DNA from 2 places in the Streptomyces sp. NPDC050625 genome. Region 2 is predicted to be linked to the other one. Evidence: predicted binding sites of a transcription regulator. Region 2 holds the regulator's gene; the other holds the start of a gene.

Region 1 (15,799 bases), on a different contig from region 2:
ATCGAGGTCGACGCCGGCGGCGGCGAGCACCGGGCCGAACGCACCGGGCGCGGCGCGGCGCACGAGCTGTACGAGGAACTGCGCGCCACCGGGCATCCGGGCCTGGTCCTGTTCAGCTCCGGTACGACAGGCCGCAGCAAGGCCTCGGTGCTGGACTTCGAGAAGGTGCTCGGCCGCTACGGTGAGCCGACCCGGCCCGGCCGCATCCTGTCCTTCCTCAGCCTGGACCACATCGGCGGCGTCAACACCCTGCTGCACACGCTGAGCCAGGGCGGCACCGTGATCACGGTGGCGGAGCGCACGCCGGACTCCGTGTTCGGGGCGATCGCCGCGCACCGGGTGGAGATCCTGCCCACCACGCCGACCTTCCTGAACATGGTGCTGATCTCCGGCGCCCACGAACGGCACGCCACCGACTCCCTCTCACTCGTCACCTACGGCACCGAGCCGATGCCCCTGCAGACCCTGCGCCGTCTGGCCCGGGCGCTGCCGGGGGTCCGGCTGAAGCAGACGTACGGCCTGTCGGAGCTGGGCATCCTGCCCACCCGCTCCCGGGGTGACGACACGCTGTGGGTGAAGCTCGGCAACTCCGGCTTCGACCACAAGATCATCGACAACGTCCTGTGGATTCGTTCGGAGATGGCGATGCTGGGCTACCTCAACGCCCCGGCCCCCTTCGACGACGAGGGCTACTTCAACACGCAGGACGTCGTCGAGGTCGACGGCGAATGGGTGCGGATCCTGGGCCGCAACTCCGAGATCATCAACGTGGGCGGCGAGAAGGTCTACCCGAGCGAGGTCGAGAGCGTCCTGCTCCAGCTGGACAACATCGCCGAGGCCACGGTCAGCGGCCGGCCCAGCCCGGTGACCGGCATGGTGGTCAAGGCCACCGTGCAGCTGGTCGAGGAGGAGGACCGGCGTGACGTCATGCGCCGGGTGCGCGAGTTCTGCGCGCAGCGCCTGGAGCCGTACAAGGTGCCGGCCCTGGTGGAGATCGCCGCCGCGCCCATGCACTCCGACCGGTACAAGAAGATCCGGAGCGCGGCATGAGCGCCCACGAGCCGGCGCCCGGGACCGGAGCCGTGACCGCCACCGCCACCGCCACCGCCACCGGGAACGACGACCGCGTCGCCGTGATCAGCGGCGGCAGCAAGGGACTCGGCCGGCTCCTGGTCGAGCGGCTGCTCGTGGACGGCTGGCGGGTGGCGACGTTCAGCAGGTCGGCCAACGAGTTCGTCAAGGACCTTCAGGTCACCGCGGAGGACCGCTTCCTGTGGGAGGCCGCCGACCTCACCGAGCCCGACTCGCTGCGCGAGTTCGTACGGACGGTGCGACGCCGCTTCGGTCGAGTGGACCTGCTGATCAACAACGCGGCGGTGCTGCACCAGGAGCTGTTCCTGACCACGTCCGCGAAACAGACCTCGACACTGATCGCCGCCAACCTGGTCGCCCCGATCACGCTCGCGCACGCCTGCGCCCGCTCGATGACGAAGCAGGGCGGCGGCCAGATCCTCAACGTCTCGTCCATCAACGCCATCCGCGGCTACCGCGGTGTCGCCGTCTACTCCGCCACCAAGGCGGGGCTCGACGGATTCAGCCGGAGCCTCGCCCGGGAGCTCGGCGCCTTCGACATCCGGGTCAACTCGATCGTCCCCGGCTTCTTCGACAGCGACATGACGTCCGACGTCACGGAGCGGAACCGGGAACGCATCCAGCGGCGCACGCCGCTCGGCCGGCTCGGCGACATCCATGAGATCGCCGACGCCGTCCTCTACCTCATCTCACCGGACGCCTCGTTCATCACGGGGCAGACCATCGTCGTCGACGGAGGAATCACATGCTGACCACGACCGACATCACCGCGACCGTCCACGAGCAGATCAACGCCCTGCTGAAGGAGGCCGGCAAGCCCGTGCTCCTGCTCACCGGGGACGAGCCGCTGGCCCGGATCGGGCTCAACTCGCTGCTGCTGGCCCGGCTGATCATCCAGCTGGAGACGGAGTTCGGCGCCGACCCGTTCGAGGAGGACTACGTGATCTCCGACGTGCGGACGGTGGGCGCGCTGACCGACGCCTACATCGAGACGCTGGCGAACCTGGCCGCGGCCACCGCCTGAGCCCGGACCGCCCACCACCACGACCGGAGGGACCGACCCATGTCACGATCCACGGCACAGTCCATGTCGCCCGATGCCGTCATCGCCGTCGGCGACCGCTTCGAGGACTTCCTCGCCAACCGCGGCACCGTCCCCGTCTCCGACCTGCTGGCCCGGCTGCGCTCCGGCGACGTACCGGAAAGCCTGGCGGTCGGCATCGGACAGGGCCTGAGCGACGAGGAGTTGGCGGAGATACGCACCCTGGCCGACCGGTACGCGCCGGCGGTCACGGTCGCCAAGCCCGGGGTGCCCGAGCGGGCCCGGCAGCGGCTCACCCACAAGCACGACGCCAAGAACGTACTGATCGGGCCGGTCGGCCAGATCGGAGAGAACCGCTTCGCCGCCGACCTCGTGCTCGACCAGCGCGTCGAGGTCCTGGCGGACCACCTCACCGGCCAGCACATACCGGCCATCACGCTCCTGGAGGCCGCCCGGCAGTTCTGGACGGTGGTCACCGAGCAGTTCTACGTCACCGGCCCCGACCGCACCCGGTTCGTCATCGGCTCGGTCGGCTCCACGTTCCACAGCTTCGTCTTCCCGCTCGCCGCGACGCTGCAGTACGAGCTGCTGGAGCTGACCCGCACCCCGGTGGGGCCGGTCTTCAAGTGCCGGATCTCGATCCACCACGGCGACACGCTCGCCAGCGTGATCGACGCCGAATACCGGGTGATCCCGGAGCCGTTCAGCGTCAAGCAGGAGAAGATCGCGGCCCGTCAGGCCGTGGTCGCGGAGCTGACCCGGCTGCGTGACCAGGCCGGACCGGCGATGAGCGGCGACCAGGCGGCCTGAGTACGCCCCCACGACCCGAGGAGAGACAGATGCTGTGGGCGATCCACTGCCTCGACGCACCGGGCACCGCCGAACTGCGGGCGGCCCAGCGGCCGGCGCACTCGGCCCGGCTGCGGGCCACGCCGGTGCGACCGGTGCTTTACGGGCCCCTGGTCGACACCGACGGCACCACCGCGGTCGGCAGTCTGATCGTGGTCGAGGCCGCGAACCGGGAGCAGGTGGAGGAGTACGCCTTCGCCGACCCGTTCGCCGTCTCGGGCGTCTGGGAACGCATCGACATCCAGGCGTTCACCCCCTCGCAGCGCTCCCCCGTGCGGCTCACGGAGGAGGCCGCCCGGACCACGGAAGGACGGCCGTGACATCCGTGAGCGGCCGTCCCCGGCTCCCGCACGGCGTCGGGCCCCGGGAGTTCGCCGAGGCGCTCACCGCGTTCCGCGCGGTGCTCGGCGACTCCCGGGTACTGACCGACGAGGACATCGCCCTCGTCGGCTACGACGACCCGCAGCCGGTCCTCGGCCCCGGGCACTTCGTCCCCAGCGCGGCCCTGCTGGCCGCCTCGGTCGACGACGTTCGGCGCGTGCTGGACGTCGCCAGGACCTTCGGGGTGCCGCTCGCGCCCGCCCTGCCCGGCCGCAACACCGGGCTCGGCGGCGCGGCCCCCCGGCTGCCCGGCGCCGTCGTCCTCGACCTCGGCCGGATGAACCGGGTGCTGGAGGTCGACGAGACCTTCGGGTACGCCGTCGTCGAGCCGGGCGTCACCTTCGTCGACCTCGCCGCCCACCTCGCCGCACGCGGGCTGCCGTACCGGGTCGATCCGGTGGGTCTGGGCTGGGACAGCGTCGTCGGTCACGCCCTGGCCACCGGCGGACTCACCCCCTACGAGGACGAGCCCGCGCTGTGGTGCGGGATGGAGGTGGTGCTGCCGGACGGCGACCTGGTGCGCACCGGGATGGGCGGCCTGCGCGCCTCGCGCTGCGCCCATCTGTGGCCCTACGGTTTCGGCCCCTCCTTCGACACGATGTTCGCGCCGCCGAACCTGGGGATCGTCACCAAACTCGGCGTCCGGCTCCGCCTCGCGCCGCCGTACCGCCGTACCTTCACCGTCTCCGTGCCACGGGCGGAGGACCTCGGCCCGCTCGTCGACGCCCTGCGGACGCTGCGCGCCGACGGCACGCTCACCGAGTCGCCCACCGTGCGCGGCCTGCTGCTGGACGCGGCCGCCGCGGGCCGGTGCCGCGACACCCTCCCCGGCGCTCCGGGCCCCGTGCCCGACAGCGCCCTCGCCTCCGTCATGGCCGATCTGCGGCTCGGCCGCTGGAACGCGTACGGCGCCGTGGCCGGCAGCCGTCCCGTCGTGCACGCCCAATGGGCCGCCGTGCGCACGGCGCTGGCGCCGATCCCCGGGGTGCGCTGCAGGCTCGGCGAGCCGGACGACGGGCGTGACACGCCCGGCCTGTGGGGCGACGCGGCCGACGGCTGGCTGAAGCACGGCGGGCATCTCCCCGTCACGCCCGTGCTGCCGGGCACCGGTGCGGAGGCCCTGGCACAGTACGCGCGGGTGCGCGGGCTCGTCCGGACGGCCCAAAAGGACTATCTGGGCTCGTTCGTGGTGGGCCGGCGGGTGCTGCACCACCATGTGCCCGTCGTGTTCGACATCCGCGACCCGGACGACCGGGCCCGCACCCTGACCTTGTGCGAACGCCTGGTGGCGGACGCGGCGGCGGCCGGGCTGGGCGTACGGCACGCACACCCGGCCCTGATGGACAAGGTCGCGGAGACCTACGCCTTCCACGGGCATGCGCTCCGGCGGCTCGGCGAGCGGGTCAAGGACGCGCTCGACCCGGCAGGCGTGCTGGCCCCCGGCGCCCACGGCATCTGGCCCCGCCGCTACCGCGGCCTGCGCCTGTGACCCGGTAGCACCCGAGACCCGTACCGAAAGGAGACCGACCATGTCCATACAGACCCTGAGCAATAGCCAACTGGCCGAGCTCGAGGAGGAGTTCGCGGCCCCGTCCGCCCCGCCGTCGCTGCGGGCCCGTACCGCCGAACTGGACGGACTGCGCGCGGGCGTGGTCGCGGGTGACGCCGCCGCCACCGAACGGCAGCACGCCAAGGGCAAGCTGACGGCCCGGGAACGCATCGAACTCCTGCTGGACCCGGGCACGTTCAGCGAACTGGAGCCGCTGCGCCGGCATCGGGCGACCGGCTTCGGCATGGAGGAGAGGCGTCCGCACACGGACGGCGTGATCGGCGGCTGGGGCACGGTCCACGGCCGTACGGTCTTCGTGTACGCGCACGACTTCCGGATATTCGGCGGCGCGCTGGGCGAGGCGCACGCGCAGAAGATCCACAAGATCATGGACATGGCCATCGCGGCGGGCGCTCCCCTGGTGTCGCTCAACGACGGCGCGGGCGCCCGTATCCAGGAGGGCGTCACCGCGCTCGCGGGCTACGGCGGCATCTTCCAGCGCAACACGAAGGCGTCGGGTGTCATCCCGCAGATCAGTGTGATGCTCGGGCCGTGCGCGGGTGGCGCCGCCTACTCGCCCGCCCTGACCGACTTCGTCTTCATGGTCCGCGAGACGTCCCAGATGTTCATCACCGGCCCCGACGTCATCCAGGCCGTCACCGGCGAGCAGGTCACCCAGAACGGGCTCGGCGGCGCGGACGTGCACGCCGAGACGTCGGGTGTCGCGCACTTCGCGTACGACGACGAGCGGACCTGCCTCGAAGAGGTCCGCTATCTGCTCTCCCTGCTCCCCCGGAACAGCACCGAGACACCGCCCGAGGTGCCCTGCGACGACCCGGCCGACCGGTCCTGCGCCGAACTGCTGGACATCGTGCCCGCGGACCCGGCCCAGCCGTACGACATGCACCGGGTGGTCGAGGAGGTGGTGGACGAGGGCGAGTTCCTCGAGGTCCAGGAGCGCTGGGCGGGCAACGTCATCTGCGCGCTCGGCCGCATCGAGGGCCGCCCGGTCGGCATCGTGGCCAACCAGCCGCTGGTGCTGGCCGGGGTGCTCGACATCCATGCCAGCGAAAAGGCCGCACGCTTCGTACAGTTGTGCGACGCCTTCAACATCCCGGTGGTGTCGCTGGTCGACGTGCCCGGTTTCCTGCCCGGCGTGGACCAGGAGCACGGTGGCATCATCCGGCACGGCGCCAAGCTGCTTTACGCGTACTGCAACGCGACCGTCCCCCGGATCCAGGTGATCGTGCGCAAGGCCTACGGCGGGGCGTACATCGTCATGGACTCGCGCTCCATCGGCGCGGACCTGTCGTACGCGTGGCCCGCCAACGAGATCGCCGTGATGGGCGCGGAGGGCGCCGCGAACGTCATCTTCCGCCGTGAGATCGCCGCGGCCGACGATCCGGAGGCGACCCGGACCCGGCGCGTGGCCGAGTACCGCGAGGCACTGATGCACCCGTACTACGCCGCCGAGCGCGGGCTCGTCGACGACGTCATCGCCCCGCAGTCCACCCGGGCCGTCCTCGCCTCGGGGCTGCGGATGCTGCGCACGAAGAGCGCGCAGCTGCCGCACCGCAAGCACGGGAACCAGCCGGCATGAGCGGCGCCGACGGCATCGACGGCATCCGGGTCCTGTCCGGCGAGCCGACGCCCGAGGAGATCGCCGCCGTCCTGGTCGTCCTGCACAGCCTGGTGAACCAGCGCGTGGGGGACCGGCCCGCCGACGTCGTCCGCCCCGCCGCCTGGGCCCGCGCGGGCCGCACGCAGGGCATCGCGCCGCTTCGGTGGGAAAATGGGGCGTGACGGAACCGGACCAGGGGGGCCGGAGGCAGCGCCATGACGTTCGTACAGCTCATCGAGTGCAGGACCAGCCGGCTGGACGAGATGAACCGGCTGATGGACGACTGGGTCGAGCAGACCAGGGGCAAGCGGACGGCGACGCACGCGGTGGTCGGCAAGGACCGTTCGGACGCGTCGCACGTCGTCGAAGTGGTGGAGTTCCCGACGTACGAGGACGCGATGCGGAACTCCAACCTCCCGGAGACCGGCCGGATCTTCCAGGAGTTGGTCGCGTTGTGCGACGAGATGCCTACGTTCACGGATCTGGACGTCGTACGGGACCAGCAGTTGTACGAGGGCACCGTGCGGCGGTTCCTCGACACGCTCGCCACCGCGGGCGAGCTGCCGCCGCTCAACGACCTGCTCGACGAGGACATCCACAGCCACGACCCGATCAATCCGCAGAACACGATCGGGCTGGACAACGCCCTCAGCGAGTACCGGATGTGGCGGGACGCCTTCGACTTCACCTTCACGGTCGAGGACGTGCTCGCCCAGGGCGACCGGGCCTGTGCGCGGTGGACCTGGAACGCCACGCACAAGGGCGACTTCCTGGGGATCGCCCCCACCGGCAGGCAGGTCGCCATGACCGGGATGACGCTGTTCCGGTTCGGCGACAACGGCAAGATCGCCGAGACCTGGTGGCAGCACGACCAGCTGGGGCTGATGCAACAGCTGGGCGCCCTCGACCAGTTGGAGCAGTAGACAGCGCAGGGCCCGGCACTCCGCGGGGAGTGCCGGGCCCTGGCTCAGGAGCGTGTCGCTCAGTGGGCGTGGCCGTGGCCGTGGCCGTGACCCGCCTCGGCCGGCTCCTCTTCCTTCTTCTCGACGACCAGGGTCTCGGTCGTGAGCAGCAGGGAGGCGATGGAGGCGGCGTTCTCCAGGGCGGAGCGGGTGACCTTCACCGGGTCGATGACGCCGGCCTTGACCAGGTCGCCGTACTCGCCGGTGGCGGCGTTGTAGCCGTTGCCCTTCTCCAGCTCGGCGACCTTGGAGACGATGACGTAGCCCTCGAGGCCCGCGTTCTCCGCGATCCAGCGCAGCGGCTCGACGGCGGCCTTGCGGACCACGGAGACACCGGTGGCCTCGTCGCCCGTCTTGCCGAGGTTGTCGTCCAGGACCTTGACGGCGTGGACCAGCGCGGAGCCACCACCGGAGACGATGCCCTCCTCGACCGCGGCGCGGGTCGCGGAGATGGCGTCCTCCAGACGGTGCTTCTTCTCCTTCAGCTCCACCTCGGTGGCGGCGCCGACCTTGATCACGCACACGCCGCCGGCCAGCTTCGCGAGGCGCTCCTGGAGCTTCTCGCGGTCCCAGTCGGAGTCGGTGTTCTCGATCTCGGCCTTGATCTGCGCGACGCGGCCGTGCACGTCCTCGGTCTTGCCGGCACCGTCGACGATCGTGGTGTCGTCCTTGGTGACGGTGACGCGGCGGGCGGAGCCGAGCACGTCCAGACCGACCTGGTCGAGCTTGAGGCCGACCTCCTCGGAGATGACGGTGGCACCGGTGAGGATCGCCATGTCCTGCAGCATCGCCTTGCGGCGGTCGCCGAAGCCGGGGGCCTTCACGGCGGTGGCGTTGAAGGTGCCGCGGATCTTGTTGACGACCAGGGTCGACAGGGCCTCGCCCTCGACGTCCTCGGCGATGATCAGCAGCGGCTTGGAGGCACCGGCCTGGATGACCTTCTCCAGCAGCGGCAGCAGGTCGGCGATGGCGCCGATCTTGCCCTGGGTGATCAGGATGTACGGGTCGTCGAGGACGGCCTCCATGCGCTCCTGGTCCGTCACGAAGTACGGCGACAGGTAGCCCTTGTCGAAGGCCATGCCCTCGGTGAAGTCCAGCTCCAGACCGAAGGTGTTGGACTCCTCGACGGTGATGACACCGTCCTTGCCGACCTTGTCCATCGCCTCGGCGATGAGCTCGCCGACCTGCTGGTCCTGGGCGGACAGCGCGGCGACGGCGGCGATGTCGGACTTCTCGTCGATCGGGCGGGCCGAAGCGAGGAGGTCCTCGGCGACGGCGGCGACGGCGGCGTCGATGCCCTTCTTCAGGGCGGCCGGGGAGGCGCCCGCGGCGACGTTCTTCAGGCCCTCGCGGACGAGCGCCTGGGCCAGCACGGTGGCGGTGGTGGTGCCGTCACCAGCGATGTCGTTGGTCTTGGTGGCCACCTCCTTCACCAGCTGGGCGCCGAGGTTCTCGTACGGGTCCTCGACCTCGACCTCGCGGGCGATGGTGACGCCGTCGTTGGTGATGGTGGGGGCGCCGAACTTCTTGTCGATGACGACGTTGCGGCCCTTGGGGCCGATCGTCACCTTGACCGTGTCGGCAAGCTTGTTGACGCCGCGCTCAAGGGCGCGACGGGCGTCCTCGTCGAACTTCAGGATCTTCGCCATGACAGCGTGAGCCCTCTCGGAAATCTTGGATGAACGAAAACTGCGCCCCCGACGCCCGGCTTCCTATGGGTCGCGGGGGCCAAGGGCGCAGCTCAAAGCAACGAAATGTGCTTTCGGGTGAACTACTTCTCGACGATCGCGAGCACGTCGCGAGCCGAGAGGACGAGGTACTCCTCGCCGTTGTACTTCACCTCGGTGCCGCCGTACTTGCTGTAGAGCACGACGTCGCCGACCTTGACGTCGAGCTCGACGCGCTTGCCGTCCTCGAAGCGGCCCGGGCCCACGGCCAGGACGACGCCCTCCTGGGGCTTCTCCTTGGCGGTGTCCGGAATGACCAGGCCCGAAGCCGTGGTCTGCTCGGCGTCGAGCGGCTGGACCACGATGCGGTCCTCAAGCGGCTTGATGGCAACCTTGGAGCTGGCGGTCGTCACGATCCGACCTCCCCCTTCGGAGATCTCACGGGGTTAACTGTCTGAGGTGGCGACCAGGTGGATCCGTCGTCGCGGGTGCCGGACCTGCCCGTCGCGTTGTTGGCACTCTCCAGGGGGGAGTGCCAGGGCCGAGACTATGACCGGGATTAGCACTCGGTCAAGCGGAGTGCCAATGCCCGCGGCGCGTCGGCCGTGGTTCCGCTGTCGGCGTACGCCTGAGGTGAAGTCACGGCCGCCGCCGGCGGCGCCTCACAGATAGTCCTCCAGGCGCCCCACCGTCAGGCCGCGGGACTGGGCGCGGCGCAGTACGCGGGCCGTGCGGTCGCAGAGGGTGGGGGGCGTGGTGTCGTCCGGGGCCACGTTGACGATGTCGCCCGGGCGGAGGTGTTCGGGGCCGTGGGTGTACGTGATGCCGTCGGCGGTCGTCTCGGCACGCCAGAGGACCACCGCCGAGACACCGCAGTCGTCGGCCGCGCGCAGGGTCGTCCTGTCGTAGGCGCCGTGGGGCGGGCGGAAGAGGCGGGGGCGGAGGCCGAAGCGGGACTTGAGCTTGTCCTGCTGGCCGCAGATCTCGGCGCGCTGGCCGGCGTATGGCAGCCCGCGCAGCGAGGTGCGGCCGAGGGTGTGGTTCTGGACGCCGGCGCCCGCCGACTGGAGGCGGGCGAGCCGGGCGTACCCCGGTCCGGCGGCGCGGTCGGTGAGGAACACGCTGACCGGGAGCCGCAGTTCGCGGACCATGTCGGCGAACCGGGAGTCCTTCTCGGCACCGTCGCCGTAGGTGAGGAAGACGACCCGGTCGCGGGTGCGGACACGGTCGACCACGGGAGGCAGGGAACGGCCGTTCGTGTGCCGCCCCAGGGGACGCACCGTGGGCGTCGGGGCCGGGGAGAGCGGCGATCCCAGGCCCCAGCGACGGTAGGCCTGCTCCCCGTCCGGGCCGTGCGGCCGTACCCGCGCGGCCGCCTTCTTGCCCAGCCGTTCGATGGGGTCGACCGACTGGGCGCAGCCGCTCGCGGGAAGCAGGACGGCCGAGGCGAGCACGGCCGCCGTCAGTGCCCGGCACCGCCGCCGCCCCCTCGGCCGCTTCACAGGTAGTCCTCCAGGCGTGCCACCGCGTACCCCTCGCGGGTGACCTTGTTCAGGAACCGGCGCATGTCGTCGACCATCGTGCCGTCCCAGTCGTCACGGCCCCGGAAGTGGGTGAGCACGATGTCGCCGGGGTGCAGGCTCTTGTCGTCCTCGCGGTACTCCCAGTGGTCGACGAAGACCTCCTCGTCCCAGATCGGCGCGTACTTGATGCCGCAGGACTTGGCGGCGCGCAGGGTGTCGCCGTTGTAGTTGCCGTAGGGCGGGCGGAAGACGGTGGGGGTCTTGCCGAACCACTTCTCCATCACGCCCTGCATGCCGCAGATCTCGTTCTTCTGCTCCTCGTAGGACAGCCCGGGCAGATACGGGTGGTGCAGGGTGTGGTTGTTGAGGGTGACGCCCTCGTCCTGCATCTGCCGGAAGTACGCGTAGTCGTCCTTGATCAGGTAGTTGCTGAGGAAGGCGGTGTACGGGACCTTCAGGTCGCTCATCATGCGCAGGAACGCCGGGTCCTTCTCGGCGCCGTCGTCGATGGTGAGGAAGACGACCTTCTGCTTGGTGGGGATCGTGGTGAAGACCGGCGGCAGCTTCTCCTCCTCCTGGCCGTCGACCTCGAAGCCCGCGCGGGCGGTGATCCGCGGTTTGCGGGCCGGGGGCGGCGGAGGCATCAGGGGGACCTGGTCCAGGCCCCAGTGCCGCGCGGCGGCCGCGAGGGCGGCGCGGTCGGCCTTCAGACGGGTGGCGTAGGAGTCCAGGGCGCGTGCGGGGGGTGCCTGAAGCCTCTGCTGGCCCGGGGCGGGACGTACACCGGAGTCCGGGCCCGACCCCGAACAGCCGGAGACACCGCAGACGCCGGCGGCGACGGCGAGCGCGGCGACGCCCGCACGGATACCAGCCCTCTTCAGGGCCCTATTTTTGTCATTTTGTACGACTGCTCGCATGGTGCCGGATCCTCGCAGGCCCCGGCCCCGAACCGGGGCAGGCACCGCCGCCGGAGGCGCGCCATCCACCGACTGGCCCACAATGACCCGGTGAACGACCTCCTCCCCTTCCGCTCCCTGCTCACCCCCGAGGGCCGCGCCCTCCTCGACGAGGTCCGCGGCACGGCCCCCGCCGACGAACTCGCCGTCGCCACCCGGCTGCGCCGCGAGCACCCGGCGGACCTGGTGTCGGCGGCCCTCGGCCAGGCCCGGCTGCGGCAGCGGGCGGCGGCGAAGTTCGGGGCCGAGGACGCCGAGCGGATGTTCTTCACGCCCAACGGGGTCGAGCAGTCCACCCGGACGAGCGTGGCGGCGTACCGGGCGGGACGCCTGCGCGAGCTGGGGGTGACCTCCGTCGCCGACCTGTGCTGCGGCATCGGCGGCGACGCGCTCGCCCTCGCGCGCGCCGGGATCCGGGTGCTCGCGGTGGACCGGGATCCACTGACGGCGGAGGTCGCTCGGGCGAACGCCGAGGCGCTGGGGCTGGGCGAGCTGATCGAGGTGCGCGAGGCGGACGTGACGGAGGTGGACACGTCCTCCTACGACGCCGTCTTCGTCGACCCGGCACGACGGGGCGGACGCGGCCGCATCTTCGATCCCGAGGCATACTCCCCGCCCCTGTCCTGGGCGGTGGGCGCGGCCTCGGCGGCCCGGGTCGCCGCGCTGAAGATCGCCCCCGGCATCCCCCACGAGACGGTCCCGGCCGGCGCCGAGGCCGAGTGGATCTCCGACGGCGGTGACGTGAAGGAGGCGGTGCTGTGGTTCGGGGCCGGAATCCGGCCGGGCGCCGTGCGGGCCACGCTGCTGCCGGGGCCGCGGTCGCTGCTCGGACGGGGGCTGCCGGATCCCCGAGTGCGGCCCGTGGGACGGTACTTGTACGAACCCGACGGGGCCGTCATCCGGGCGCATCTGGTCGCCGAGGTGGCCGAGTCGGTCGGCGGCGGGCTCGTCGACGAGACCATCGCGTACATCACGGCGGACGAACTGCGGCCGACGCCGTACGCGTCCGCCTACGAGATCACCGATCAACTCCACTTCAACGTAAAGAAGTTGAAGGCGCTGCTGCGGGAGCGGGAGGTCGGCACGCTGACCGTGAAGAAGCGCGGGTCGGCCGTGGAACCCGAGGAGTTGCGGCGGAAGGTGAAGCCCCAGGGGCCCCACTCGGCGACGGTCTTCCTCACACGCGTCGCGGGCGCCCCGACGATGCTGCTCGGGGCTCCCGCGAACGGCTGAGCGCCTGTCGGTCATGGCCGCCGGTCGAGCTCCCTCACCCGCGCGGCCAGCAGCTCCCGCTCCCGCGCGTTGCGGGTGAGCCCGGCGGCCCGCGCGAGCTCGGCGCGCGCCTCCGCCGTACGTCCGAGGCGGGCCAGCAGGTCGCCGCGGACGCTGGGCAGCAGGTGGTAGTCGCGCAGCGCGGGTTCGGCGGCGAGGGCGTCGACGATCGCCAGGGCCGGGCCCGGGCCCTCGGCCATGGACACGGCGACCGCGCGGTTGAGTTCGACGACCGGGGACGGGGCGCGGGCGGCGAGCAGGCCGTAGAGGGTCGCGATGGCCGTCCAGTCGGTCTCCTCGTAGGAGTACGCGTGCGCGTGGCAGGCGGCGATCGCGGCCTGGAGGGCGTACGGGCCGGGGGCGCCGGTGGCCATGGCGTCCGCGCGGCCGAGGGCCTTGATGCCGCGCGCGATGAGCATGCGGTTCCAGCGGCGGCGGTTCTGTTCCTTGAGGAGGACCGGTGCGCCGTCGGGGCCGGTGCGGGCGGCGGCGCGGGACGCCTGGAACTCCAGGAGGGAGGTCAGGGCGTGGACCTCCGGTTCCTTCGGCATGAGGGAGGACAGGACACGGGCCAGGCGCAGGGCGTCCTCGCACAGCGCGGGGCGCAGCCAGTCGTCCCCGGCCGTGGCCGCGTACCCCTCGTTGAAGATCAGATAGATGACGTCGAGTACGGAGCCGAGACGGGCGTCGCGGTCGGGCCCGTACGGAACCTCGAAGGCGACGTTCTTCGTGGCCAGCGTGCGCTTCGCGCGCACGATCCGCTGCGCCACGGTCGGCTCGGGCACGAGGAAGGCGCGGGCGATCTCCGGTGTCGTCAGACCGCCCAGCAGACGCAGGGTGAGGGCGATCCGTGCCTCGGCGGACAGCACCGGGTGGCAGGTGGTGAAGACCAGACGGAGCAGGTCGTCGTCGATGTCCGCCGGGTCGGCGGGCTCGTGCGGCGGGGCGGTGGTCTCCAGGTCCCGGCCGATCTCGGCCAGCTTGCGGGCGTAGCGCTCGCGGCGCCGGACCAGGTCCACGGCACGGTGCCGTGCGGTGGCCATGAGCCAGGCACCGGGGTTGTCGGGCACACCGTCCCCGGGCCACTGCTCCAGGGCGGCGACCAGGGCGTCCTGCGCGAGCTCCTCCGCGATACCGACGTCCCGGACGATACGGGTCACGCCGGCGATGACGCGCGGGTACTCCAGCCGGAAGACGGTCTCGATCGCCCGGGAGGCGGGGGGCTGCTCGGGACGCTCGGGAGGCTGCTCGGTGGGCTGCTGTTCCACAGCCCACCATGCAACACCGTCGGCGGCCGTACGCCAAGAAATGTCAGCCCTCGGCGATCTCGCGGACCTCGCAGGTCACCGTCCAGTGCGCCTCGTGCACCTTCAGGAACCGCTTGGTCCATTCCAGGGCCTCGACCTTGTCCTTGCACTGCATGAGCGCGTAGCCGCCGATGACCTCCTTGGACTCGGTGAACGGTCCGTCGGTGACGGAGAGCTCGCCGCCCTCCCAGCGCACGCGCGTGCCCTGGGCGGAGGGGGTCAGCCCGGCGGTGTCGAGCATGACGCCGGCCTTGGTGATCTCCTCGATCAGCTCGCCCATCCGCTGCATCAGCTCGGGGCTGGGGCCGTCGGCGGGGGCGGTGGACTCGTCGATCCGCACGAGCGACAGATAGCGGGGCATGGTGGCTCCTTCGGTCCGGTCGGCGGGGCCTCTCCCCGCCTCTCACCCATGCGTCGAACGGGAGACACCCGAATCGACACGCACCCCGAAATTCTCCGGAGATTTTTTCCACGCCCCGGCTTCCCCGGGAGTTTCCGCAGGTCGTACGGCGATTCAGCCCGCCCGCAGGGAGTCCCACAGTTCGCTCGCCGCCGGTTCCTTCGCCACCACGCGGTTGGGGTCGGAGGGGGCCGTCACCACCGGCATCATCAGCGTTCTCACGTGGTCGGAGGACAGGCCCTTCAGGCTCTGGCCGAGGCGCGTCAGTTCCGTCAGGGAGTCGAGGCCGGTGTCCGTGGTCAGGCTGGAGGTCACTGCGTCGGCGACCCGGTACAGCTTCGCCGGGTCGTTGAGCAGGTCGGTGGCCGCCATCTGCTCCAGCAGGGCCTTCACCAGCTTCTGCTGGAGGCCTATCCGGCCGAGGTCGCTGCCGTCGCCTATGCCGTGCCGGGTACGGGCGAGGGCGAGGGCCTGCTTGCCGTTCAGGTGGTGGGTGCCCGCCGCGAGGTGCAGATGGCTCTTGTCGTCGTCGATGTCCTCGTCGGTGGTGACCGTGACTCCGCCCAGGGCGTTCACCAGCTTCGCGAAGCCCGAGAAGTCGATCTCGATGTAGTGGTCCATGCGGACGTCCGTGATCGACTCGACCGTCTTGACCGCGCACACCGGGCCGCCCACCGAATAGGCGCTGTTGAACATGGCGTTGTAGGCCTGCGCCGTGGAGCCCCCGGAGGACAGCGGGCAGGACGGGCGCGTGACCAGCGTGTCGCGCGGGATGCTGACGACGGTGGCCTCGGTGCGGCCCGCGTCGATGTGCACGACCATCGCCGTGTCGGAGCGGGCGCCCGAACTGCTGCCGCCGCCCAGCTCCTTGTTCGCCTTGCCGCTGCGCGAGTCGGAGCCCAGGACCAGGATGTTCACGGCCCCGGTGGGCAGCGGGGAGGCCGAGGCGGAGGCGGACGGGGTGACGACCGCCCGCGCCGGGCGGTCGTCACCGAGCGCGCTGTTGATGTCGACGCTCTTGATGTTGTTGTTGAGGTGCCAGTAGGCCCAGCCCCCGGCGGCGATGCCGAGCACCAGTGCACCCGCCAGGGTGAGACCGGCGGCCTTCAGCACCCTCGACCGCCGGCCCAACCGTCTGCGCTCGTCGCCGTTCTCGTCGTGTACGGTCACGGCAAGAA
Region 2 (15,799 bases):
GGGCGGCGACGAGATAGTGCGGGAGGACGAGCAGCGCGTCGGCGCCGGCCCGCTCGGCGATCCGGGCGAATCGAGCGGCCTGCGCCCAGCCGTACCCGGTCCCGGCCACGACGGGCACCCGGCCCGCCGCCTCCTCGACGGCGATCTCGACGACCCGCCGGTACTCGTCCTCGTCCAGTGAGAAGAACTCACCGGTGCCGCAGGCGGGGAAGAGGGCGCCGGGCGCCGTGGCGAGCTGCGCCGCGACATGGGCGCGGAAGCCTTCGGGGTCGAGGGAGCCGTCGTCGTGGAAGGCCGTGAGCGGGAAGGACAGCACGCCGTTCCCCATGCCGTCCCGCAGCCTCCGCGTCACCGTCTCCGTCTGCGTGTCACCGGCCACCGGCGCCATCTCCCCATGTAGATGTCATCCATATATGAGAACCGAGATTAGATACGCGAACAGCGGTCGTCAACGGCACCTTCCACCGCCCACCGGTGGCGCGCACTTCTACCCGCCTTCCATCACCCCAAACGAAAGGTGACCCACATCACACTCAACGCCCTTTTTTCCCCAACCGCCTGATTGATACAACTTGCTCGCGCGTTCCTGTCCGTCGACGGTCGTCGCCCACCCCCCTTTCTGAACCGCTCCTTTCGCATGCCCCGGGAACGCCCGTGTCCGCCCCCCGTACCACTCCCTGGCCCCTTGTCGCCCTTTTCACGGCCGGGTACCTCGCTCCGTATCTGCTGCCCACCACCGTCGGCAGACTCGACACGGGACTTCCTCTCTCCCCCACCCAGGCCGGTGCCATCGGCAGTGCCCTGCTGCTGAGTTCGGCGGCGGCCGGCTTCCTGCTGGCGTCCAGGGCCGACCGGCTCGGGGCCCGCACGCTCGCCCGCGCCGGACTCCTGCTCGCCGTCCTCGGCTACGGCGGGGCCGCCCTCACCACCGTCGTACCGGCCGTGGTCGTGGGCGCGCTCGTCGGCGGGTTCGGCTCGGGTACGGTCACCGCGGTCGCCGCCACCGGCATCGCCGCACAGCGCGACCCGCACCGCGCCTCCGTCCTGGGCCTGCTCGGCGTCTCCGCGCTCGCGGGCGCCGTCTATCTGACGGTGCCGCACCTCGGCGCGGGCCATGGACAGCCCCTGGCCGCGATCGCGCTCACCGCGCTGGCCGCGTGGCCCTTCACCGGCCGGCTCTCCCTCCGTACGGCGCCCGCGCGCACCCTGCCCGGCAGGCTGCCGCTTCCCCACCGGCGCTCCGGCCTGGTCCTGCTCGCCGCCATGCCGTGCTGGTCCCTCGTGCAGAACTCCCTGTGGGGCGTCAGCGGCCGTATCGGCCTCTCCCAGGCGCACCTCACGGAGGTCACCGTCGGCGCGGTCTTCGCGGTCGCGCTCGGCGCCGCGCTGATCGGGGTGGTGGGCGCGGGGGCGCTCGGCCCGCGGCTGGGGCTGGCGACACCCATCGGTGCCGGTACGGCGCTCATCGCGGTCTGCGTCGCGCTCAGCGCGTCCGCGACCGACCTGATGACCTTCGCGGCGGGCGAGATCGCCTGGAACGTGCTCTACCCGGTCGTGCTGTCGTACACGATCGGCCTCGCCGCCTCCCTGGACCCGCGCGGCCGCTGGGCTGTCCTGGTCGGCTCGGCCGCGTCACTGGGCACGGCGGCGGGACCGCTGACCGGGAGCGTGCTGTCGGCGCGGGCGGGGTTCCCGGTCATGGGCGCGATCCTCGCCGCCGGTCTCCTCGTGATCGCCGTACCGCTGACGGCCGTCGCTCTCAGGCGCCGGCCCGTTCCAGCCCGTCCGGCATTCGAGGACGCGGTCGCGCAGGTCGAGATCCAGGGCTACGAGAACTCGTACGCCTCCACCGCGGCGATATAGCGCGCCCGCCGCTCCTCGTCGTCGTCCAGGAAGGACGCGAGGAAGGAGTTGCGGGCCAGCTCGCGCATCTGCTCCTTCGTCAGCCCGAGGGCGTCACGCACCGCGTGGTAGTTGTCGGCGACGTAGCCGCCGAAGTAGGCCGGGTCGTCGGAGTTGACCGTGCACAGCAGCCCGGCCTCGATCATCGCGCGCAGCGGGTGCTCCGCCAGGACGTCGACGGCCCGCAGCCGGACGTTGGAGAGCGGGCAGAGGGTGAGCGGGATCCGCTCCCGCACCAGCCGCTCCACCAGCGCCGGGTCCTCCAGGCAGCGCAGACCGTGGTCGACGCGCTCGACACCGAGCACGTCCAGGGCCTCGGTGATGTACGCGGGCGGCCCTTCCTCGCCCGCGTGCGCCACGCGCCGCAGTCCCAGCTCGGCGGCGGCCTCGTACACCTCGCGGAACTTGACCGGAGGGTGGCCGACCTCGGCCGAGTCCAGGCCGACACCGGTGATCCGGTCGAAGTAGGGCCGGGCCGCCTCCAGCGTCCGAAGCGCCGAGTCGGCCGACTCGTCCCGCAGGAAGCACATGATCAGCCGGGTGGAGACGCCGTGGTTCTCCTCGCTGCGCCCGAGCGCCCGCCACAGCCCCTCGACGACCGTGCCCATCGAAACGCCCCGGGCGATGTGCGCCTGCGGGTCGAAGAAGATCTCCGCGTGCCGCACGCCCTGCGCGGCGGCCCGCGCGAGGTACTCGTTCGCGAGGTCCTCGAAGTCCCGCTCGGTGCGCAGGACGGCCATGAGCTCGTAGTACAGGTTCAGGAAGGACTGGAGGTCATCGAACTGATACGCCTTGCGCAGCTCGTCCGTGTCCGCGTACGGCAGCCGGACACCGTTGCGCCCGGCGAGCCGGAACGCCAGCTCGGGCTCCAGGGTGCCTTCGACGTGGAGGTGCAGTTCTGCTTTCGGGAGGGGCATCGAAGCATCGTAAGCGGGATCTATCGGCGCTTCGGGACCGGCACTCGCAGAAGATCGTGCGCCACCGTCAGCTCGCCCTCGAACCCGGCTGCCCGTGCCTGCCGCTCGAACTCCTCCGGTTCGGAGTAGCGCTGGCTGAAGTGGGTGAGCACGAGGTGCCGCACACCCGCGTCCCGGGCCACGCCCGCCGCCTGGCCGGCCGTCAGATGGCCGTGCTCGACGGCGAGTTCCAGGTCCTCGTCGAGGAAGGTGGACTCGATGACGAGCATGTCGCAGTCCTCGGCGAGCGCATGCACCCTGTCGCAGAGCCTCGTGTCCATGACGAACGCGAACCGCTGCCCGCGCCGCACCTCGCTGACGTCGTCGAGGCGCACGCTCCCGAGGACGCCCTCGCGCTGGATCCGGCCGACGTCCGGCCCCTTGATCCCGTGCTCGGCGAGCCGCTCGGGCAGCATGCGGCGGCCGTCGGGCTCGACGAGCCGGTAGCCGTAGGACTCGACGGGATGGGACAGCTTGCGGGCGTGAAGCGTGTACGACGGGGTCACCGCGAGCTGCCCGTCGGCGTCCACCGGCGCCTCGGTGAGCTCGACCGTCTCCCGGTAGGCGGTCGCGTACCGCAGCCGGGCGAAGAAGCGCTGCCCGGAGCGCGGGTAGTGGGCGGTGACCGGGTGCGGCACCTTGTCGAGGTTGATCCGCTGGATGACACCGGCCAGGCCCAGCGAGTGGTCCCCGTGGAAGTGGGTGACGCAGATCCGGTTGAGGTCGTGCGCGGCGACCCCGGCACGCAGCATCTGGCGCTGCGTGCCCTCGCCGGGGTCGAACAGGATGCCCTCGCCGTCCCAGCGCAGCAGATAGCCGTTGTGGTTGCGGTGCCGGGTCGGGACCTGGCTGGCGGTGCCGAGGACCACCAATTCACGTACGGACACGGTGACTTATCCGGGGGGCCAGTGCATGCCGCGGCCGCCGAGGACGTGCGCGTGGGCGTGCCAGACGGTCTGCCCTGCGCCGCTGCCGGTGTTGAAGACGACGCGGTAGCTCTCCAGCTTGTCCTCGTCGGCGACCATCTGGGCCTCGCGCAGTATGTCCGCGGCGATGGCCGGTTCGGCCGCGGCGAGCTCGGCCGCGTTCTTGTAGTGCACCCTGGGGATCACCAGGACGTGGGTGGGCGCCTGGGGGTTGATGTCCCGGAAGGCGACGGTCGTCTCCGTCTCACGGACGATCGTCGCCGGGATGTGCCCTTCGACGATCTTGCAGAACAGGCAGTCGTCCTGCGGCTCCCCTGCCATGCGGTTCCCTCCGGGGTTCGGCGGTCGCGGTACCGGGGGGCATCGTATCGTCGCCGGCCGACGGGTCGTCCGTGGCCTGGCGGGTCTTCGAAGTCGGACGGGGGTCCACGGCCGGCAAGTGGCGGCTCCGGGCCACCGGCGGCCCCGGCGCGGCCTGGCAGACGCCGTCGGTGCCGGCCCGGATCCGCCGATCGACGACCGGCGTGACGACTGCGGCCGGCCGGCCGTCGGCCCCCGCACCGCCCGACTTCGAAGTCCCGGCTTGGCGCGCGGCCTCAGCCGGGCAGGCCCGGCGGGGTCCTGGCCGGCCGCTCCTCCAGTGCCGCCAGCGCCAGGCGGATCGCCTCGTCCAGCTGAGGGTCCCTGCCGGCCGCCCAGTCCTGCGGCCGCTGGACCACCTCCACGTCCGGGTCCACCCCGTGGTTCTCCACTCCCCAGCCGTAGCCCTCCAGCCAGAACGCGTACTTGGGCTGGGTGATCAGCGTGCCGTCGACCAGGTGGTAGCGGCTGTCGATGCCGATCACACCGCCCCAGGTGCGGGTGCCGACCACCGGGCCGATACCGAGGGCGCGGATCGCCGCGTTGACGATGTCGCCGTCGGAGCCGGAGAACTCGTTGGCGACGGCGACGACCGGTCCCCGGGGCGCGTCCTGGGGGTAGCTGTAGGGCCGCAGACCGCGCGGCAGGACCCAGCCGACGATCCGCCGGGCCAGCTTCTCCACGACGAGCTGGGAGGTGTGGCCGCCCCGGTTCTCCCGGACGTCGACGACGAGTCCCTCGCGGGCCACCTCGACGCGCAGGTCACGGTGGATCTGGGCCCAGCCGGGGGCCTGCATGTCGGGCACGTGCAGATAGCCGAGCCGGCCCCCGGAGCGCTCGTGGACGTAGGCGCGCCGGCCGGTGACCCAGTCGTGGTAGCGCAGCGGCTCCTCGTCGGCGACGGGGACCACGACCGCGTGCCGCAGCTCGCCGCCGCCCGACGGCGAGATGGTGAGCTCGACCGGCTGTCCCGCCGTACCGACCAGCAGCGGCCCCGGCCCGGTCACCGGGTCGACCGGGTGGCCGGCCACGGCGACGATCGCGTCCCCGGCGCGCACGGCGACGCCGGGTGCGGCGAGCGGGGAGTGCGCCTCGGGGTCGGAGGTCTCCGAGGGCAGGATCCGGTCGATGCGCCAACTGCCGTCCGGGTGGCGGGAGATGTCGGCGCCGAGCAGGCCCTGCCGGGCCCCGTCGCCGTATCCGCCGCGCGGCTGGACGTACGCGTGCGAGGTGCCGAGTTCGCCCTGCACCTCCCACAGCAGGTCGACGAGGTCGTCATGGGTGGCGATACGGCCGAGCAGCGGGCGGTAGCGGTCGAGGACGCCGTCCCAGTCCACCCCGCTCAGATCGGGCCGCCAGAAGTGGTCGCGCATGATGCGCCCGGCCTCGTCGTACATCTGGCGCCACTCGGCGGCCGGGTCGACGCTCTGCCGTACCCGGGCGAGGTCGACCGTGACGCTGGTGTCGCCGTCGTCGTCGTGGGCGGCGCGCCGGTCGCTGGGTACGACCCGGAGCCGGCCGTCGCTCCACAGCAGGACGCGCTTGCCGTCGCCGCTCACCTCGAAGTGGTCGGCGTCGGCGGCGAGATGCTCGTTGCGCCGCTGGGCGAGGTCGTAGCGCTCCAGCTCGGTCTTGGGCTCGGGGGCGTCGGGGGTGGCCCGGGAGGCGCCCAGGACGCCCTGCACCGGGTGGCGCAGCCACAGCACGCCGTCCTTGGCCGCGCGCAGATTGGAGTAGCGGGCGGCCTCGACCGGGAAGGGGACGACCCGTTCGGCGAGTCCTTCGAGGTCGACGCGGGTGGTCGGGGTGCCCTCGCTGTCGGGGGTCTCGTCCTTGTCGGGCGTCTCGAAGGGGCGGCCGTGCCGCTGCGGGCCGAACGGGGACGGTGTGGTCGCGGCGAGGGTGATCAGGTGGGGGCGGTCGCCGACGACGAAGGCCAGGTCGAAGACGTGCTCGTCGTAGACCGGGTCGAAGGAGCGGTTGGACAGGAAGGCGAGGTGCTTGCCGTCGAGGGTGAAGGCGGGGGCGTAGTCCTGGAAGCGCAGCGGGGTCGCCTCGGTGACCGACAGGTCGGTGGTGTGGGCGAGCTTGAGCTGAGACAGGGGGCGCGGGCCGGGGTGCGACCAGGCGAGCCAGGCGGAGTCGGGTGAGAAGGCCAGCCCGGACACCTCGCCGTCGGCGCTGCGGTCGACCTCGCGCACCTCGCCGGTCTCCCGTTCGACGAGCAGCAGCCGCCCGTCGTGCGCGGCGACGGCGGCCCGGCTGCCGTCGGGCGCCATGGCCAGCTCCAGGACCCGGCCGAGCTGTCCCGCGGCGAGCCGTCTGGGGATCGCGCCGGGCGCGAGTCCGGTCGCCGGGGCGAACTCCAGGGCGTCGTCGCCCTCGGCGTCGGTCACCCACACCACCCATTCCTCGCCGTCGGCGCGGAAGGCGCGCGGCAGCCGGGCCCGTACGCCGGGCTTGGCCGCCAGTGCGCGGGCGGGACCGGAGCGGTGGGTGATCCAGTGGATCGCGCCGCGCACGGAGACGGCGCTGCCGCGCGCGCCGTGGTCGGGGGACGCGGCCCCGAACCAGCGGGACGCGTCCACCGGGTACGGCTGCAGGTCGACGCGCGGCCCGCCCAGCCGTATGTCCAGCCTGCGTGGCTCGGCGCTCTCCAGGTCGTCGAGCAGCCACAGTTCACCGGCGCTGGAGTAGACGACCCGGCTGCCGTCGGTGGCGGCGTGCCGGGCGTAGAAGCCGTCGAGCGGGGTGTGCCGCCGCAGCCCGGAGCCGTCGGCGAGGGAGGAGTAGAGCGCACCGGTGCCCTCGTGGTCGGACAGGAAGGCGATCCGGTCCCCCACCCACAGCGGGTATTCCAGGTTCCCGTCCAGCTCCTCATGCAGCCGTGCGAACTCGCCCGTGCCCTCCGCGTCGATCCACAACTTGCCCGCCGTACCGCCCCGGTACCGCTTCCACCAGGCGGCCTCGCGGCCCATCGGCGCGGACAGCAGCACGGTGCGCGGCCCGAAGGCGACGTCGCCGACGGGGCCGTACGGCAGGGCGGTGGCCGGTCCGCCGTCGAGCGGGACGGCGTGCGCCCAGGAGCGGCGCAGGCTGGACTGGCCGTGGGTGGTGAGCGCGAGGACCTGTCCGTCGGGGGTCCAGCCGCGCACCTGGGTCCGCCAACTGCCCCAGTGCGTGAGCCGCTTGGCGGGGCCGCCGGTGACCGGGGCGATGTGTGCCTCGGGGGCGCCGTCCCGGGTCGAGGTCCAGGCGACGGTCGTACCGTCGGGCGAGATGCGCGGATGGGACACCGGCACGTTGTCGGCGCCGACGCGCCAGGCCCGGCCGCCGTCGAGGGGCGCGAGCCAGACGTCGTCCTCGGCGGTGAAGGCGACCAAGTCGCCTTGCACATGGGGAAATCGGAAATACGCGGCCGATCCGGCCGATCCTGTCGATCGTGTCGAACCCGCCGAACCCGTCGATGTGGACTCAGTCACCCGATCACCATATGCAGCGGGCGGAGTCGGTGAATCCCTTTCCGATCACTTGCCCTCGACGGGCCAGCAGGTCGGGTCGCCCTTGCACCAGATGGTCCGGGTGACGGTGACGGTGGGGCCGGGCTGCTGTCCGCCCGAGGGCCGGTAGGTGACGGGCGGGGCGTACGTCGGTCCGGGCCTGGCCTTGCAGTTGCCGAGTCCCTTGACATGGAACCACTCCTTGCCGCCGACCTTGGCGACGAGGTCCCCGCGCACGCACGCGCCGTCGACGGCCTTGGTGACCTTGCCGGTGACGGTGATCTTCCGTCCGTCCTTCGTCTGTCCCTGGCAGTCGACGGAGACGACGGTCGACTCGCTGGGCGAGGGCGTCTTCCCGGGCGTGTAGCCCTTGTTGCCGTAGTTGCCCGTGCAGGTGAGCCAGCGCACGTCGACGTGCCGGCGTTCCAGCTCCGCGGTCGCGGTCCTGTCGGTGGTGTACGCCACCGACGCCGTGCTCAGATCACCCGGCTGGCAGGCCACGGCTCCGCCCACGGCCACCACCGCGAGCCCTGCCACGGCCACCACCCGCGTCCCGCGCGGCCTACGCCAAATCCTCCTCAATACCCCCATGGAGGGCAGCCTCCCACCGACACCGGCGCTGCGGAAGAGCACAAACGGCCACTCAAGTGTTCGCGCACGCCACCGTCGAGTGGCATTCGGCTCGCCCGGCCCGAGCGGATGCGCAGCGACCGCAGGCTTGTACCCCGCCGTGGTGGTCAGCCGCGCAGCAGCAGCCACTCCTGGAGTTCCACCAGGTTGCCCTCCGGGTCCTTGAGGTGGGCGACGCGCATACGGTCGGTCATGGGGGCCGGGCCGTGGATCAGGACGGCTCCGCGGGAGGTGATGTCGGCGCAGTAGGCGTCGAGGTCGTCGACGCGCAGGACCACCAGGGAGCGGTGTCCGGTGGCCGTCTCGCCCAGTTCGCCCAGCACCGAGGCCATCATCGAGCGGTCCTGGAGCGCGATCCCGGCGGAGCCGGAGTGCGGGCTGAACTTCTCGTACGGGCCCGCGGTGGCGCCGGACTGGGGCTTGAGGCCGAGGACTTCCGCGTAGAAGCGGTAGCAGGCGGCGAAGTCGGTGACGAGCAGCCGGACCTGTGCGAGTTCCACGGTGTCTCTCCCCCTGGTGTCAGGACCAGCGGCCGGTACGGCCCAGCAGGAGGGCCGCCGCGGCGGTCCCGGCGGTCGATGTACGCAGCACCGTACGCCCCAGCACGTACGCCTTGGCTCCGGCCTCCTCGAAGAGCGTCAACTCCTCCCGGGAGACGCCCCCTTCGGGCCCCACGACCAGCACGATCTCGCCCTCGGCGGGGAGTTCGGCGGTGGCGAGCGGTTCACTATGGTGCTCGAAGTCGGAGTGGAGCACGGCGGCGAAGTCGGCTTTGGCGAGAAGTGCGGCAACCTGCTTGGTCGTCGCCGCGTCCGCGACCTCGGGGAAGCGGACCCGGCGGGACTGCTTGCCGGCCTCACGGGCGGTGGCCCGCCACTTGCCGAGCGCCTTGAGCCCACGCTCGCCCTTCCACTGGGTGATGCAGCGGGCGGCCTGCCAGGGCACGATCGCGTCGACGCCGACCTCGGTCATGGTCTCGACGGCGACCTCACCGCGGTCGCCCTTGGGCAGGGCCTGGACGACGGTGATACGGGGCTGCTCCTGGGGCTCCTCGATGACGGACTCCAGGTCCATGAGGACGAGACGGTCCTTGCCCTCGGTGGCCTTGACGACCCCCTCCATCCAGCGTCCGCGGCCGTCGGTGAGGATGACGTCCTCACCGGGCCGCAGCCGCTTGACGGACACCGCGTGGCGTCCCTCGGGGCCGTCGAGGACGAATTCCCCTCCACAGAAGTCCGGAAGCTCCAGGGGGTCGAGCACGAACACCGGAGCGGTCATCGGGCGTCACCTCCAGCCTGCGAAAGAGCCGACAACGCTGTCCTGGCCGCGGCGAGTTCGGCTGCCAGAACCTCCACCAGCTGCCCGGCGGGCAGTTCCCGGGCCATCCTGTGCCCCTGGCCCGCCCACAGCGCCATGCCCTGCGCGTCACCGGCCTGGGCGGCCGCCTTGCGCAGCGGCGAGGTCAGATGGTGGACCTCCGGGTAGGCGGCGGGGGCGTACGGTCCGTGCTCGCGCATGAAGCGGTTGACCAGGGCGCGGGCCGGCCGGCCGGAGAACGCGCGGGTCAGCTCCGTACGGGCGAAGAGCGGGTTGGTCAGCGCCCGCTTGTGCAGGGCGTTCGCGCCGGACTCGGGGGTCGCGAGGAACGCGGTGCCGAGCTGGGCCGCGCTCGCGCCCGCCGCGAGGGCGGCGGCGATCTGACTGCCGCGCATGATGCCGCCTGCCGCGACGATCGGGAGGTCCACGGTCTCGCGGATCTGCGCGACGAGGGAGAGCAGTCCGATGCCCGCGCAGTCGTTCTCCGGGATGTCGCGGTGGGTGCCCTGGTGTCCGCCGGCCTCCACGCCCTGCGCGATCACCGCGTCGGCGCCGGCCCGCTGCACGGCGAGGGCCTCCTCGGCGGTGGTCGCGGTGACCAGGGTGAGTGTGCCCGCGCGGCGGAAGGACTCCAGCACCTCGCTGGTGGGGACGCCGAAGTGGAAGGAGACCACCGGCACCGGGTTGTCGAGGAGCACGGCGAGCTTGACGTCGTAACCGTCGTCGCGGCCGCTGTCCGGGTCGCCGAGCTCGACCTCGTACCAGGCGGCCTCGCCGGCCAGCTGGTGGGCGTAGACCTCCACGGCCGACGGGTCGGCGTATTCCGGATGCGGCATGAAGAGGTTCACGCCGAAGGGGCGGTTGGTGAGTCCGCGCAGCTGCTTGATCTCCTGGTACAGGCCGTCGGCGGTCTTGTACCCGGCGGCGAGGAATCCAAGACCGCCCGCATCGGACACGGCAGCCGCGAGCTGCGGGACGGAGACCCCGCCCGCCATGGGGGCCTGCACGATCGGATGAGGGAAGAGATCGGTCAGTGCGGAGGACATGACGGCATGTTGTCACGTCCTCCGATCAAGTCCGAATCCGGCCTTCCCTTGGCATACGCCATTGGCATACGGCCGGATCAGCGACCGCACGCTGCCCGGTCAGCGACCGTTGAAGGCGTCCTTCAGCCGCGAGAACAACCCCTGCTGACCCGGCTGACTGTGTCATCCCGGGGGCCAACCCCCGGAACCCCCGGCCGCCCGGTCAGCGACCGTTGAACGCATCCTTCAGCCGAGAGAACAGCCCCTGCTGACCCGGCTGGAACTGGCCCTGGGGCCGTTCCTCGCCGCGCAGCTTGGCCAGCTCGCGCAGCACCCGCTCCTGCTCGGGGTCCAGCTTGGTCGGGGTCTGGACCTCGACGTGGACCACGAGGTCGCCCCGGCCGCCGCCCCGCAGATGCGTGACGCCCCGGCCGTGCAGCGGGATCGACTGGCCGGACTGGGTGCCCGGGCGGATGTCGACCTCTTCGAGGCCGTCCAGGGTCTCCAGCGGGACCTTGGTGCCGAGCGCCGCCGCCGTCATCGGGATCGTGACCGTGCAGTGCAGGTCGTCGCCGCGCCGCTGGAACATGGCGTGCGGCAGCTCGTGGATCTCGACGTACAGGTCACCGGCGGGACCGCCGCCGGGGCCGACCTCGCCCTCGCCGGCGAGCTGGATGCGCGTGCCGTTGTCGACACCGGCCGGGATCTTGACCGTGAGCGTGCGCCGGGACCGCACGCGGCCGTCGCCGGCGCACTCCGGGCACGGGGTGGGGACCACGGTGCCGAAGCCCTGGCACTGGGGGCACGGGCGGGACGTCATGACCTGGCCCAGGAAGGACCGGGTCACCTGCGACACCTCACCGCGGCCGCGGCACATGTCACACGTCTGGGCGGTGGTGCCCGGCGCGGCGCCTTCGCCGTTGCAGGTGTTGCAGACGACGGCCGTGTCGACCTGGATGTCCTTCGTCGTACCGAAGGCCGCCTCGTCCAGCTCGACCTCGATACGGATCATCGCGTCCTGGCCCCGGCGCGTACGCGAGCGCGGCCCGCGCTGCGACGCCGTGCCGAAGAACGCGTCCATGATGTCCGAGAAGTTGCCGAAGCCACCGGCCCCGAAGCCGCCCGCACCGGCCCCGCCGGCCTGCGAGAGCGGGTCGCCGCCGAGGTCGTAGACCTGCTTCTTCTGCGGGTCCGACAGCACCTCGTAAGCGGCGTTGATCTCCTTGAACCGCTCCTGGGTCTTCGGATCCGGGTTCACGTCCGGGTGCAGCTCGCGCGCGAGCCGGCGGAAGGCCTTCTTGATCTCTTCCTGCGACGCGTCGCGACGCACGCCGAGAACGGCGTAGTAGTCCGTGGCCACTTACGACTCCGCCAGGATCTGTCCGACGTAACGTGCCACTGCGCGTACCGCTCCCATCGTTCCCGGGTAATCCATGCGGGTCGGTCCGACCACGCCGAGCTTGGCGACTGCCTCGCCGCCCGAACCGTAACCGACCGACACGACGGACGTGGAGTTGAGTCCCTCATGGGCGATCTCGTGCCCGATGCGCACGGTCACACCCGGATCCTTGGCCTCGCCGAGGAGCTTGAGGAGCACGACCTGCTCCTCCAGTGCCTCCAGGACGGGCCTGATCGTAAGGGGAAAGTCATGTCCGAAGCGGGTCAGATTGGCGGTGCCGCCGATCATCAGCCGCTCCTCGTTCTCCTCGACGAGCGTCTCCAGCAGGGTGGAGAGCACCGTCGAGACCGTGCCTCGGTCCTCGACCTCGAAGGCGTCCGGCAGGTCCTCGACCAGCTGGGGCACGTCCGTGAAACGACGGCCCGCGACCCGGCTGTTCAACCGCGCCCGCAGATCCGCCAGGGACGATTCCCCGAAGGGTGCCGGGCAGTCGACCATCCGCTGCTCGACCCGGCCGGTGTCCGTGATCAGCACGAGCATCACCCGCGCGGGCGCGAGCGCCAGCAGCTCCACGTGCCGCACGGTCGAGCGGATCAGGGAGGGGTACTGCACGACGGCGACCTGCCGGGTGAGCTGGGCGAGCAGCCGGACCGTGCGTGCCACGACGTCGTCCAGGTCGACGGCGCCGTCGAGGAAGTTCTGGATCGCCCGCCGTTCGGGGGCGCTCATCGGCTTGACGCCGGCGAGTTTGTCGACGAACAGCCGGTAGCCCTTGTCCGTCGGGATCCGCCCCGCGCTGGTGTGCGGCTGGGCGATGAAGCCCTCGTCCTCCAGGGCCGCCATGTCATTGCGGACGGTGGCCGGGGACACACCGAGGTTGTGCCGCTCGGTCAGCGCCTTGGAGCCGACCGGCTCCTCCGTGCCGACATAGTCCTGGACGATGGCGCGCAACACTTGGAGCCTGCGTTCGCTCAGCATTCGCGCACACCTCCAGAAATGTCGTGATCTTGACGCCCTGCCTGGCACTCTGCTCGCCCGAGTGCCAGAGTTCCCCGGCCCAGTGTACGGCGGTGGGGTACGCCCCGGGCAAGGCCGGTCATGCGCCTTCGCGCCCGTGGTGGCCGTCACGGATAGCGTCGCCGTATGACGGTGACTTGGGAAGAGCTGGGGTGGGAGCGGGTGGCCGCCGGGGTGGGCAGATGCCGGCTGCCTGGCTGGGACTGCACGGCGGGGCTGGTTCTCGGTGAGGGTACGGCGCTGGTGGTGGACGCCGGGTCGAGCCTCGGGGAGGGCGCGTGGTTGCGCGCGCGGGCGCAGCGGCTCGCCGGTCACCGTGTGACCCATCTCGCGCTCACCCACCCCCACTTCGACCATGTCTTCGGCGCGGCGGCGTTCGCGGGCGCGGAGGTGTTCGCCGCGGTCGGCACGGACGCGGTGTTCGCGTACGAGCGGGAGGAACTCCGCCGGGACGCGATCCGCAACGGGCTGCCCGCCCGGGAGGCGGAGGAAGCGGCCGATGCCCTCGTCCTGCCCCGTCATCCGGTCTCCGGCGAGTGGACGCTGGACCTGGGCGGAGGCCGCCAGGTGCTGCTGGCGAACGTCGGCCCGGGCCACACCGCCCATGACCTCGCGGTCCTGGTTCCGGGCGACCCCGAGGTGGTGTTCTGCGGCGACCTCGTCGAGGAGTCCGGCGAGCCCCAGGCCGGCCCCGACGCCGTACCGTCGCGGTGGCCCGCGGCCCTCGACCGGCTGCTCGCCCTCGGCGGTGAGGACGCGCTGTACGTCCCCGGTCACGGAGCGGTGGTCGACGCGGGCTTCGTCCGACGGCAGCGCGACGAGCTGGCGGCGCGTTTCGGCGTGTCGTGAGCGGGGGTACGGCGGTTCTCCTATCGTCATCCGAATGCGCCAGTACTCGCCGGACCTGACCCCGCCCTGGAAGAAGCCCGTGCCGGTCCCGGAGGTCCCGGCGGACCCCGGTCTGGTGGTGGAGGAGCCCGGCACCGGTTTCTGCGGCGCGGTGATCCGCTGCGAGGCGGGCACGGTGACGCTGGAGGACCGCTTCGGCAAGCACCGGGTGTTCCCACTGGAGCCGCGCGGCTTCCTGCTGGAGGGCAGGGTGGTGACGCTGGTGCGGCCTTCGACAGCGCCGGTACGTCCCACCCGTACCGCTTCCGGCTCGGTCGCCGTCCCCGGCGCACGCGCGCGTGTCGCCCGCGCCGGCCGCATCTACGTCGAGGGCCGGCACGACGCGGAGCTGGTCGAGAAGGTGTGGGGCGACGACCTGCGCGTCGAGGGCGTGGTCGTGGAGTACCTGGAGGGCGTCGACGACCTGCCGTCGATCGTCACGGACTTCGCCCCGGGCCCGGACGCGCGGCTCGGGGTCCTCGTGGACCACTTGGTGCCGGGTACGAAGGAGTGGCGGATCGCCGAGTCGGTGACGAGCGAGCACGCGCTGGTGGTCGGCCACCCGTACATCGACATCTGGGAGGCGGTGAAGCCGGCGTCCCTGGGGATCACGGGCTGGCCGCGCGTCCCGCACGGCCAGGACTGGAAGACGGGCGTGTGCCGGGCGCTGGGCTGGCCGGAGAACACGGGGGCGGCTTGGCAGGGGATTCTGTCGCGGGTGCGGTCCTACAAGGACCTGGAGCCGGAGTTGCTGGGCCGGGTGGAGGAGCTGATCGACTTCGTCACGGGTAGCGGTGAGGCCTGACGTCCGGGAAGGTTCCGAATTCGCTGGTGTCCAGTTCGAGCCCCAGAGCCTCCAACGGGACTTGATCGCCGAACTTGATGATCTCCTGGCTGAGGTAGTCGGCGTCCTCACCCTGGCCCGCAGGCTTCGTCAGCAAGACACAGTGCGCCATGATCGGGTCGAGGATGAGGTAGGCGGGGATCCTCCCGGCGGCGTAGATCGAGCGTTTGACCACGTAGTCCTGGTGGACGCTGGACTTGGAGACGACCTCCACGACCATCGTGATCAGCTGACACGGCAGCGGTCGTCCCGAAGAGGGTAGGAGGTCGCGCTCCACGACGACCAGATCCGGTACCGGCTCACTTGTCTCATCGAGGATGTCGACATCCTGGGTCTGAAGGCGAGACCAACGCAGCCGCGGGATCTGGTCCTGCACCTCGGCAACGATCATGTTGTGCACGATGTCAGGGCTGGCCATCATCACGATCACTCCCCGGAGAAGCTCAGCCTTGACACCCTCGGGAGGCTCGAACTGATCGATGTACTTGGCCATTCCACGTTCGTCCACAGCGGTCATCTCCGTGGCCTCCACATCCGCCGCGTCCTTTTGGCGGCAGCCTACGAACCAGGTTAAGGACCGAACCGGCGTTCCGGGGGGATTCACTCGCCCGAGTGATCAGTCCACCAAGTCCCTGACCACCGCATCCGCCAGCAGCCTCCCCCGCAACGTCAGCACCGCCCGCCCCTCCTCGTACGACCCCTCCTGCAGCAGCCCGTCCGCCAGTGCCCGGCGCGAAGCCGCGAGCCCCTCCTCGCGCAGCAGCGCCAGCGGCACCCCCTCCCGCAGCCGCAGCTCCAGCAGGATCCGCTCCACCCGGCGGTCCTCGTCCGACAGCAGCTCCCGGCCCGCGCCCGGTGTCCGGCCCGACGCCAGGGCCGCCGCGTACGCCCCCGGGTGCTTCACGTTCCACCAGCGGACGCCTCCGACGTGGCTGTGGGCGCCCGGGCCCGCGCCCCACCAGTCGGCCCCCCGCCAGTACAGCTCGTTGTGCAGGCAGCGGCCCGATTCCGAGGTGGCCCAGTTGGACACCTCGT

The links. Region 2 encodes HrcA, which represses chaperone genes, less so after heat shock. Its sites were predicted from a motif close to TTNGCACTCNGNNNNNCNGAGTGCNAA; they were not measured.
Region 1: a site for HrcA is predicted at 9,723-9,749, ahead of groES (co-chaperone GroES). Genes of this name have one in related genera too.

Annotation. Positions count from the first base shown of each region.
Region 1 covers NZ_JBFAIQ010000001.1:153,343-169,141, reverse strand. The annotation lists gene AB0I54_RS00885 (fatty acid--CoA ligase family protein) at 1-1,050, shown strand, start outside; gene AB0I54_RS00880 (SDR family oxidoreductase) at 1,047-1,844, shown strand; gene AB0I54_RS00875 (acyl carrier protein) at 1,838-2,116, shown strand; gene AB0I54_RS00870 (AfsA-related hotdog domain-containing protein) at 2,156-2,944, shown strand; gene AB0I54_RS00865 (YciI family protein) at 2,974-3,303, shown strand; gene AB0I54_RS00860 (FAD-binding oxidoreductase) at 3,300-4,853, shown strand; gene AB0I54_RS00855 (acyl-CoA carboxylase subunit beta) at 4,894-6,513, shown strand; gene AB0I54_RS00850 (acyl-CoA carboxylase subunit epsilon) at 6,510-6,716, shown strand; gene AB0I54_RS00845 (ester cyclase) at 6,750-7,457, shown strand; gene groL (chaperonin GroEL) at 7,517-9,145, opposite strand; gene groES (co-chaperone GroES) at 9,268-9,576, opposite strand; gene AB0I54_RS00830 (polysaccharide deacetylase family protein) at 9,826-10,665, opposite strand; gene AB0I54_RS00825 (polysaccharide deacetylase family protein) at 10,662-11,603, opposite strand; gene AB0I54_RS00820 (methyltransferase domain-containing protein) at 11,694-12,875, shown strand; gene AB0I54_RS00815 (sigma-70 family RNA polymerase sigma factor) at 12,887-14,182, opposite strand; gene AB0I54_RS00810 (YciI family protein) at 14,226-14,582, opposite strand; gene AB0I54_RS00805 (LCP family protein) at 14,736-15,791, opposite strand.
Region 2 covers NZ_JBFAIQ010000003.1:122,334-138,132, forward strand. The annotation lists gene AB0I54_RS08085 (5-dehydro-4-deoxyglucarate dehydratase) at 1-388, opposite strand, end outside; gene AB0I54_RS08090 (MFS transporter) at 655-1,863, shown strand; gene AB0I54_RS08095 (adenosine deaminase) at 1,827-2,819, opposite strand; gene AB0I54_RS08100 (ribonuclease Z) at 2,840-3,745, opposite strand; gene AB0I54_RS08105 (histidine triad nucleotide-binding protein) at 3,752-4,105, opposite strand; gene AB0I54_RS08110 (S41 family peptidase) at 4,381-7,527, opposite strand; gene AB0I54_RS08115 (hypothetical protein) at 7,672-8,181, opposite strand; gene AB0I54_RS08120 (VOC family protein) at 8,382-8,774, opposite strand; gene AB0I54_RS08125 (16S rRNA (uracil(1498)-N(3))-methyltransferase) at 8,794-9,552, opposite strand; gene AB0I54_RS08130 (nitronate monooxygenase) at 9,549-10,637, opposite strand; gene dnaJ (molecular chaperone DnaJ) at 10,840-11,976, opposite strand; gene hrcA (heat-inducible transcriptional repressor HrcA) at 11,977-12,993, opposite strand; gene AB0I54_RS08145 (MBL fold metallo-hydrolase) at 13,159-13,881, shown strand; gene AB0I54_RS08150 (DUF3097 domain-containing protein) at 13,916-14,725, shown strand; gene AB0I54_RS08155 (Uma2 family endonuclease) at 14,703-15,281, opposite strand; gene hemW (radical SAM family heme chaperone HemW) at 15,381-15,799, opposite strand, start outside.